Regions from separate parts of the Clostridium malenominatum genome, predicted to be linked through region 1. Evidence: riboswitches for the same ligand, from Rfam matches in the RefSeq annotation. Region 1 holds a riboswitch; each other region holds the start of a gene.
The links. Region 1 has a riboswitch for S-adenosylmethionine ahead of metK (methionine adenosyltransferase). Riboswitches for the same ligand answer to the same signal wherever they lie in the genome.
Positions count from the first base shown of each region.

Region 2: linked by a shared signal. The riboswitch ahead of ABDZ69_RS09810 (O-acetylhomoserine aminocarboxypropyltransferase/cysteine synthase family protein) and the one ahead of metK (methionine adenosyltransferase) in region 1 are both predicted to bind S-adenosylmethionine.
Region 3: linked by a shared signal. The riboswitch ahead of ABDZ69_RS08160 (methionine ABC transporter ATP-binding protein) and the one ahead of metK (methionine adenosyltransferase) in region 1 are both predicted to bind S-adenosylmethionine.
Region 4: linked by a shared signal. The riboswitch ahead of metF (methylenetetrahydrofolate reductase [NAD(P)H]) and the one ahead of metK (methionine adenosyltransferase) in region 1 are both predicted to bind S-adenosylmethionine.

Region 1 is NZ_BAAACF010000003.1:353,887-356,087, reverse strand. It holds gene ABDZ69_RS13550 (tRNA 2-thiocytidine biosynthesis TtcA family protein) at 1-69, opposite strand, end outside; tRNA gene ABDZ69_RS13545 (tRNA-Thr) at 307-381, shown strand; tRNA gene ABDZ69_RS13540 (tRNA-Tyr) at 387-471, shown strand; tRNA gene ABDZ69_RS13535 (tRNA-Thr) at 512-586, shown strand; tRNA gene ABDZ69_RS13530 (tRNA-Tyr) at 592-676, shown strand; SAM riboswitch class I at 787-888, shown strand; gene metK (methionine adenosyltransferase) at 961-2,136, shown strand.
Region 2 is NZ_BAAACF010000001.1:1,930,696-1,932,896, forward strand. It holds gene ABDZ69_RS09805 (sugar ABC transporter substrate-binding protein) at 1-421, opposite strand, end outside; SAM riboswitch class I at 777-873, shown strand; gene ABDZ69_RS09810 (O-acetylhomoserine aminocarboxypropyltransferase/cysteine synthase family protein) at 943-2,201, shown strand, end outside.
Region 3 is NZ_BAAACF010000001.1:1,604,706-1,606,906, reverse strand. It holds gene ABDZ69_RS08165 (aminotransferase class V-fold PLP-dependent enzyme) at 1-590, shown strand, start outside; SAM riboswitch class I at 655-753, shown strand; SAM riboswitch class I at 809-907, shown strand; gene ABDZ69_RS08160 (methionine ABC transporter ATP-binding protein) at 969-1,925, shown strand; gene ABDZ69_RS08155 (methionine ABC transporter permease) at 1,927-2,201, shown strand, end outside.
Region 4 is NZ_BAAACF010000001.1:1,867,051-1,869,251, forward strand. It holds gene ABDZ69_RS09490 (vitamin B12 dependent-methionine synthase activation domain-containing protein) at 1-12, opposite strand, end outside; gene ABDZ69_RS09495 (S-ribosylhomocysteine lyase) at 12-470, opposite strand; gene metF (methylenetetrahydrofolate reductase [NAD(P)H]) at 487-1,362, opposite strand; SAM riboswitch class I at 1,432-1,533, opposite strand; gene ABDZ69_RS09505 (DsrE family protein) at 1,595-1,942, opposite strand; gene ABDZ69_RS09510 (DUF2284 domain-containing protein) at 1,975-2,201, opposite strand, start outside.

The sequences.
Region 1 (2,201 bases):
TTTGTCCCCACTTTCTATTAATTTAAAATCATTTACAGCTCTTCTTAATTTGCTTAGAAGTTTTTGCATAGTTATCTCCTTATCAGCTTTCGAATATTCTACTAGCATTATAATATAAAGTTATAAACAAATAAAGAATATAATTATATTAAATGCATTAATTTGAAGAAATGTGAAGGAAATAAGAGTAATATAGAGTAATAATCGTTACATTGCCCATAATGGCTGTTTTCGAGGTTGAATTTTATTAAATAAGAATGTATACTATTGCTTGTTAACAAATTAAGAATATTAATAATGAAATGTGCTGGCATGGCTCAACGGTAGAGCAGCTGACTTGTAATCAGCAGGTTGTAGGTTCGATTCCTATTGCCAGCTCCACAAATGGAAGTGTTCCCGAGTGGCTAAAGGGGGCAGACTGTAAATCTGTTGGTAGTACCTTCGATGGTTCGAATCCATCCACTTCCACCAATTTTAATTAATATTTTTAGATTGTTAAGTTATTAAATATGCTGGCATGGCTCAACGGTAGAGCAGCTGACTTGTAATCAGCAGGTTGTAGGTTCGATTCCTATTGCCAGCTCCATATATGGAAGTGTTCCCGAGTGGCTAAAGGGGGCAGACTGTAAATCTGTTGGTAGTACCTTCGATGGTTCGAATCCATCCACTTCCACCAAAAAAAGACACTGTTGATAGTGTCTTTTTTATTTTGATTAAGTAAAAAATTCCCCGTTGACACGGTAATGAGGTTATGCTATAGTTTTTAGAGTAAAATAGAATAAAAAGCTCTTATCAAGAGAGGTGGAGGGAAATGGGCCCTATGAAACCCGGCAACCAGCTATTATGCTAAGGTGCCAATTCCAGCAGATAATATCTGCAAGATAAGAGAAAAGGAACATTGTTACCTCTTCTTATCGAAGGGGTTTTATTTTTATAAAAATTAAATTGGAGGGTAAAAAGATGAGAAAATTGTTTACTTCAGAATCAGTAACAGAAGGGCATCCAGATAAGATATGTGATCAGATTTCTGACTCGGTGTTAGATGCTATACTTGAAAAAGATCCTAAAGGAAGAGTAGCTTGTGAAACTACAGTAACTACAGGGATGGTTTTAGTTGTTGGAGAGATAACAACTAATTGTTATGTAGACATTCCTAAAATTGTTAGAGAAACTATAGAATCCATAGGTTACACAAGAGCTAAATATGGCTTCGATAGTGATACTTGTGCTATATTAACATCAATTAATGAACAATCACCAGACATTGCCATGGGAGTAAATGAATCCTTAGAATCTAAAAAAGGAGAAAAGGATGTAGAAGAAGCTATAGGTGCTGGAGACCAAGGTATGATGTTTGGATTTGCTACAAATGAAACTCCGGAATATATGCCAATGCCAATAGCTACTGCTCACAAACTTGCTAGAAAGTTATCAGAAGTTAGAAAAGATGGTACACTTTCATACTTAAGACCAGACGGAAAAACTCAGGTTACGGTAGAGTATGAAGATGGAAAGCCAGTTAGAATAGACACTATAGTAGTATCTACCCAACATAGTCCAGAGGTTACTAGGGAAGAGATAGAAAAAGATATACTAAAATACGTAGTTAATGAAGTGGTTCCTCAAGAACTCCTAGACGAAAATACAAAATACTATATAAATCCAACGGGAAGATTCGTTGTAGGTGGACCTCAAGGAGATGCTGGCTTAACAGGAAGAAAAATAATAGTTGATACCTATGGAGGATATGGAAGACACGGTGGTGGAGCTTTCTCAGGAAAAGATCCTACAAAGGTTGATAGATCCGCAGCCTATGCAGCAAGATGGGTAGCTAAAAATCTAGTTGCCGCTGGAGTGGCAGATAAAATAGAAATCCAATTAGCTTATGCTATAGGAGTTGCAAGACCAGTTTCTATTGCTGTAGATACTTTTGAAACAGGAAAAATATCAGATGATAAAATAGTAGATATAATAAACAAAACATTTGATTTAAGACCTGCGGCTATAATTAATTATTTAGATTTAAGAAAACCTATTTACAAGCAAACTGCTGCATATGGTCACTTTGGAAGAACAGATTTAGATCTTCCATGGGAAAGATTAGATAAAGTTGAAGAAATAAAAAAATATTTATAAAATATACGAAAAAAAGGAGGGGTTTTAAATAACCTCTCTTTTGTTTGTATAAGGAAATAATATGG
Region 2 (2,201 bases), on a different contig from region 1:
AGGTTACCACTGGTATACCTTTTTCAGTTAATTTTTTTACATCTTCTATGGTAGCTGCATCGTCACCATGAGAAATAATTACTCCATCATACCCTTTTTCCATAGCCTGACTTATAGCGTCGTGGAACTTTGCTGTATCTCCATTAGCGGTAAAGGTATCTACTTTAAATCCCATAGATTCCCCTTCTTTTTTAGCTCCTGCTAAATACTGAGCAGTATGGTCGTCTCCCCCTATTTTACGGATAACCATAATTTTTATACCATCAGAATCCTTAGCTATCTTTTCTGGGATATTCTTTGAGTATTCTACCTTTTTACTGTCTGCATCTACTTTCTTGTCTGATTTACTTCCACATCCTGTAAGTCCAGTTACTAACGTCATAGTAATTGCTAGAGTAAGAGTTAAAAACTTTTTATTCATACGTGATCCCCCTTAAAAATAATGATTTTAAAAGTTTAATAATACTAAAATTAACTTCTCAACTCGTTATAAAATATACACCCCCACTCAACTTCCCAAACGTTTACAATAGGTTCTCAAAAACAAACCAAAACATTCTAGTAAGAAACCAAATTTTTAACTATATATTAACATAAGATTTTGACACTTTCAATGCTTTTTTGATTTTAATTTGTTTATAATTGGTTTTATCTTTATTTCCTTTTATTGTTGCAATGTTTCAATATATCTTCTGCTACCTATTTACTCCTACACTGCATAAATTTCATTGACAATAGTTAATTTTTATAGTAGTATAGTTTAAAACTTAATAAAATATCTATCAAGAGCGGTGGAGGGACTGGCCCTATGAAACCCAGCAACCTGTTAATATAAGGTGCTAAATCCAGCAGCCAAAGGCTGAAAGATAGAAGTAACGTGAAATTAACCTCTTCTATTTTAGAAGAGGTTTTTTAATTTTATAAATAAAAGGGGCGATTTTAATGAGTAAAAAAATTTTAAATTTTAACACACTTCAAGTTCATGCAGGACAAAGTCCTGATCCAACTACAGGTTCAAGGGCAGTTCCAATATATCAGACATCCTCTTATGTATTTGAGAATGCCGACCACGCAGCAGATTTATTTGCATTAAGAGCAACAGGCAATATCTATACCAGAATAGGCAATCCTACCACTGATGTATTTGAACAAAGGATGGCGGCTTTAGAAGGTGGCGTTGGGGCACTTGCTACTTCTTCAGGTGCTTCAGCTATTACTTATTCTATATTAAATATAGCAAACTCAGGAGATGAAATTATCTCCGCTGCTACAATTTATGGAGGAACCTATAGTCTGTTTAAATCAGCACTACCTAAACTGGGAATTCACACTCGTTTTGTTAATCCTGACGATCCTGAAAACTTTAGAATAGCTATAAACGAAAAAACAAAGGCCATATTTATTGAAACTATAGGTAACCCTGGCATAAACTTAGTAGATATTTCAGCAATAGCTAGTATCGCTCATGAAAATGGCATACCACTAATTGTAGACAATACCTTTGGCTCTCCTTATCTAATTAAACCTTTTGAATTTGGCGCTGATATAGTAGTTCACTCAGCTACAAAATTCATAGGTGGTCATGGAACTTCCATAGGGGGAGTTATCGTAGACTCTGGTAACTTCAACTGGTCTGAATCTGGAAAATTCTCTGACTTTACAACTCCAGATCCAGGTTACAATAATATAGTTTATTCAAGAGATTTAGGAAAACTAGCATATATAGTAAAGGCTAGAGTTCAACTCTTAAGAGATACTGGAGCATGCATAAGTCCCTTTAATTCCTTCTTACTGCTACAGGGACTTGAAACTCTTTCATTAAGGGTAGAAAGACATGTTGAAAACACAAGAAAAATAGTGAAGTTTTTATCACAGCATCCTAATGTAGCTTGGGTAAATTATCCAGAACTTGAGGATAATAAATACAATGCTTTAGCTAAAAAATATTTTCCAAAGGGAGTAGGCTCTATTTTCACCTTCGGCATAAAGGGTGGACTTGAAGCAGGTAAAAGATTTATAAATAATCTACAAATATTCTCTATGCTTGCTAACGTGGCAGACGCTAAGTCCTTAGTTATTCACCCGGCTAGCACCACTCATTCACAGCTTTCTGAAGAAGCTTTACTAGCTGCAGGTGTAACTCCAGATATGATTAGGGTTTCCATTGGAATTGAAGATGTAGAAGATCTAATTTGGGATTT
Region 3 (2,201 bases), on a different contig from region 1:
TTGGTGCAAAAGATGAATTAGAGAATTTGCCACCAGATTATAGTGGCGGAGGAACTGTAGATGTTGTAACTTTAGATTCTGTTAAATGGCTTCACACTCCTGAAAAGGACGAGTCTGGGTCACCAAATGTTGTAGGGGTTGTAGCTCTTACATCAGCTATTAAAACTTTAGATAAATTGGGTATGAAGAATATTGAAGAATACGAAAATAGACTGTTAAAACATGCTATAAGGTCATTGCAGAGGGTGAAAGGTCTAAATATGTATTGCAGTGACTGTAATAAAAATGTCTCTATTATCACATTTAATGTAGATGGAATGTATCATGAGACTGTAGCTAAAATATTATCCTATGAGTTTGGTATTGGAGTAAGAAGTGGGTGTTTTTGTGCTCACCCATATATACAAAGACTATTAAATATTAGTGAGGAAGAGGTTAAGAAAATATCCAAACTTGCGGGTAGTAGGCCGGGCATGGTGAGGATAAGCTTTGGAATTTATAACACCTTAGAGGAAGTAGATTACTTTGTATATGCCATTAAAAAAATAATCTCTAATAAAGAAAGCTATTTGAAAAAATATAAAAATTAAAATTTACTGTTGACAATATATCATAATGCCTATATAATAATAAAAAAAGCAAATACAATATCATTACTTATCAAGAGAGGTGGAGGGACTGGCCCTGTGAAACCCAGCAACCTGTAGAAATACAAGGTGCTAAGTCCAGCGGTGATATGCCGAAAGATGAGAAGAATTAGGTTGTTAGCCTGAGTTTATTCTCAGGCTTTATTTTATTAATTGAATAAAACTTATCAAGAGAGGTGGAGGGACTGGCCCTGTGAAACCCAGCAACCTGTAGAGATACGAGGTGCTAATTCCTGCGGTGATATGCCGGGAGATGAGAAAAATTAGGTTAGACCTGAGAATTTCTCAGGTCTATTTTATTAGTATTTAAGGGGGACTGACATGATAGTAATTGAAGGAGTAAGTAAAAATTTTCAAGATAATGTAGTATTAAAAGATATTAATCTAGAAATTAATGAAGGTGAAATATTTGGAATTATAGGAAGAAGTGGTGCAGGAAAATCCACCTTACTTAGATGTTTAAATGCTTTAGAGGATTATAACCAAGGTAGCATAACCGTTGATGGTCACGAGATAAACAATTTGAGTTCAGAGGGAATTAGAGAGCTTAGGAAAGAAATGGGAATGATATTTCAAAACTTTAATTTACTAAACACTTTAAATGTTTATGATAACATAGCTCTACCTATGAAAATTTGGGGCAAAAATAAACTTGAAATAGAACGAAGAGTAACAGAATTGTTGAAATTAGTTGGTTTAGAGGACAAATCAAAAAGTCATCCTAGACAATTAAGTGGAGGACAAAAACAAAGGGTAGCTATCGCAAGAGCACTAACTTTAGAACCTAAAATACTTCTCTGTGATGAGGCTACTTCAGCCTTAGATCCAGAAACAACTAAGTCTATATTATCTCTTCTTAAGGAGATAAATGAAAAGTTAAATATCACAGTAATAATAGTAACTCATCAAATGGAAGTAATTAAAGAAGTATGTAACAAAGTGGCCTTAATTGAAGATGGTGAAATAAAAGCTTATGGCCCTGTAAAAGAACTTTTCTTAAAACCAGAAGGAGAACTGAAAAACTTATTAGAAGGTGGAGAATTACTTCCTAATCATGGAGTTAATATTAAAATATTTTTTCCAGGGGAAGTAAGTGAAAGCTCTGTAATAACATCCATGGCTAGGGAGCTAAATGTAGACTTTTCAATTGTATGGGGAAAGCTTGAAAGCTTTAGGCAAGAGGTTTTAGGAAGCTTGATAATTAATATAGAAAAAGAGCAAGAGAAAAGAATATGTACTTATTTAAATAATAAATCCATTCATTGGGAGGTGATGTAAAATGTATAAGGACATATTAATACCTGCGCTAAAGGATACATTGTTCATGGTAAGCTACTCTACAATCTTTGCAGTGATAATTGGATTTATATTATCTATAATTCTCGTAGTTACTGAAGAAAAGGGATTAAAGCCAAATAAATTTATATATGGTATTTTAGATTTATTAATCAATGTTTTAAGATCTTTTCCTTTTATCATATTAATGATATCAATTATACCATTGACAAAGTTAATTGCTGGAAAAAGTATAGGTAGAGTTGCTGCCATAGTGCC
Region 4 (2,201 bases), on a different contig from region 1:
CCACTCTTTCATTAATTGTCACCATAGATATTTAGACTAAAGCCTTTTTCCAGTACATATTTTGCATACTCTATTGCCCCGAAAAGAGATAAATCTCTATAGTTTCCACATTGCAAATCATTTGATGCTGGGACTTCTTTAGCTTCAACTACTTCTTTTAAAGACTTTTCTAAAGCTTCTTTTATTTCAGCTGCATCCCTATTACCCCATAGAATTAAATAAAACCCCGTTCTACATCCCATTGGTGATAAATCTATTATTCCTTGCAAATGCTCTCTTAAAAGTCCAGCAAGTAAATGTTCTAGAGCATGTAGTGCTCCCGTTGGAATAGCTTCTTTATTAGGCTGAGTAAATCTTAAATCAAATTTAGTTACAAAATCACCATTCTCACCCTTTAACACAGCACACTTTCTTACGTAAGGTGCTACAACTTTTCTATGATCTAATTCAAAACTTTCAACTTTATTCACAAGTATCTCCTCCTCATTATTCATTTACAGACTTTAATATTGAGCTTATATTTTCTACAATTTTTTTTGCTACATAAGGATTATTCATAGTATAGAGATGAATTGCTTTTACTCCACTAGATAATAAATCCACTATTTGTTCCACTGCATAGGCTATTCCTGCATCTCTTAATGCTTCTTTATCATGCTCATATTTATTAATGATTTTTATAAATTTATCTGGTATTGTTGCACCACAAAGGGTATTAATCGTTTCAATTTGCTTTTTATTTATTATTGGCATTATTCCAGCTTCAATGGGTGTATATATCCCATTTTTATTTAATTTATCAATATAATTATAGAAAATATTATTATCTAAAAACAACTGTGTAATTAAATAATCTACACCTGAATCTACTTTTTCTTTAAGTCTTTTTATATCTTCATCTATATTTTCGCATTGATAATGCCCTTCTGGATAGCATGCCGATGCTATGCCAAAGTTCCCTTTCTCTTTAAGATAATTAATTAGTTCATAAGCATATTTAAAATCACCATATATTTCTCCATTATTAGGTATATCTCCTCTTAATGCCAATATATTTTCAATATTGTTATCTTTTAACTGATTAATTATTTGATCTAAGTTATTTTTTGTTGAGTTTATACATGTAAGGTGCGATAAAGCTTCTATGCCATGCTTATTTTTAATTAAAGAGGAAACCTCACAGGTTTTATTATCCCTAACACTTCCTCCCGCACCGTAGGTAACACTTATATAGTCTCCACCCAAACTACTTATTTCTTCAATAGTATTATATATTTTTTCAATGGTCATCCCTCCTTTAGGTGGAAAAACCTCGAAGGAAAAAACTACTTTCTTCTGGTCAAAAATTTCTTTAATTTTCATTTGTAAGCCCCCTTTTTTAGTAATAAAAAACACCTAAAGGATATTCCTTTAGGTGATTAATTCCTAATATCCTTATCTTTCAGCATAAGCTGCTGGATTTAGCACCTTGTACCACTAAGGTACGGTTGCCGGGTTTCACAGGGCCAGTCCCTCCACCACTCTTGATAAGCAGTATTAAATTACTAATAAGTATATTACAAATTTTATTAAATGTAAATATGAATTTTTACATTTAAGGCCGTATATACGCCCAACCATCTCCTTGTTTTTTTACTAATTCTCCTACTCCAGACGGTACAATGTTAATAGGTTCTATTAATTCTTTCTCATCTATGTTCATTCCCTTTAAAGAATTTTTACAGAGAACAAATTTAACTCCTAGCTTTGATAGTTCATGTATTTCTTTTTCATATTTAAAATCTTTATTTTTAAATTCCTCTACAGCCACACTATTTATTACTAGCTCTATCTGAAGATTTTCTATACCTAAGTCTATTATTAAATTTTTTATGTTATTTAATGATAATTTAATCTTTTCTTTCTCACTTACGTGAAAAATCACTTTATATTCCTTATTCATAACCATATGATTTATTTTCACCCCTAAATTATTTAGTGAAATAATATTATTCCCACATAAGCTAAGGTATCTTCTGAATAATTAAACTTAAGCCCACAGGACTTTAAAATTGCTCCTAAATCTATGCCATAAGCTTCTGCTGAAGATATGGCTTCTTCTGGATAAATACATTCTTCTCCTTTAATATAACTACAATTTTTACATATTACACAGGGCCCTGCTCCCATAGGAAAAATATCTTTCGTATTATACTTATTTT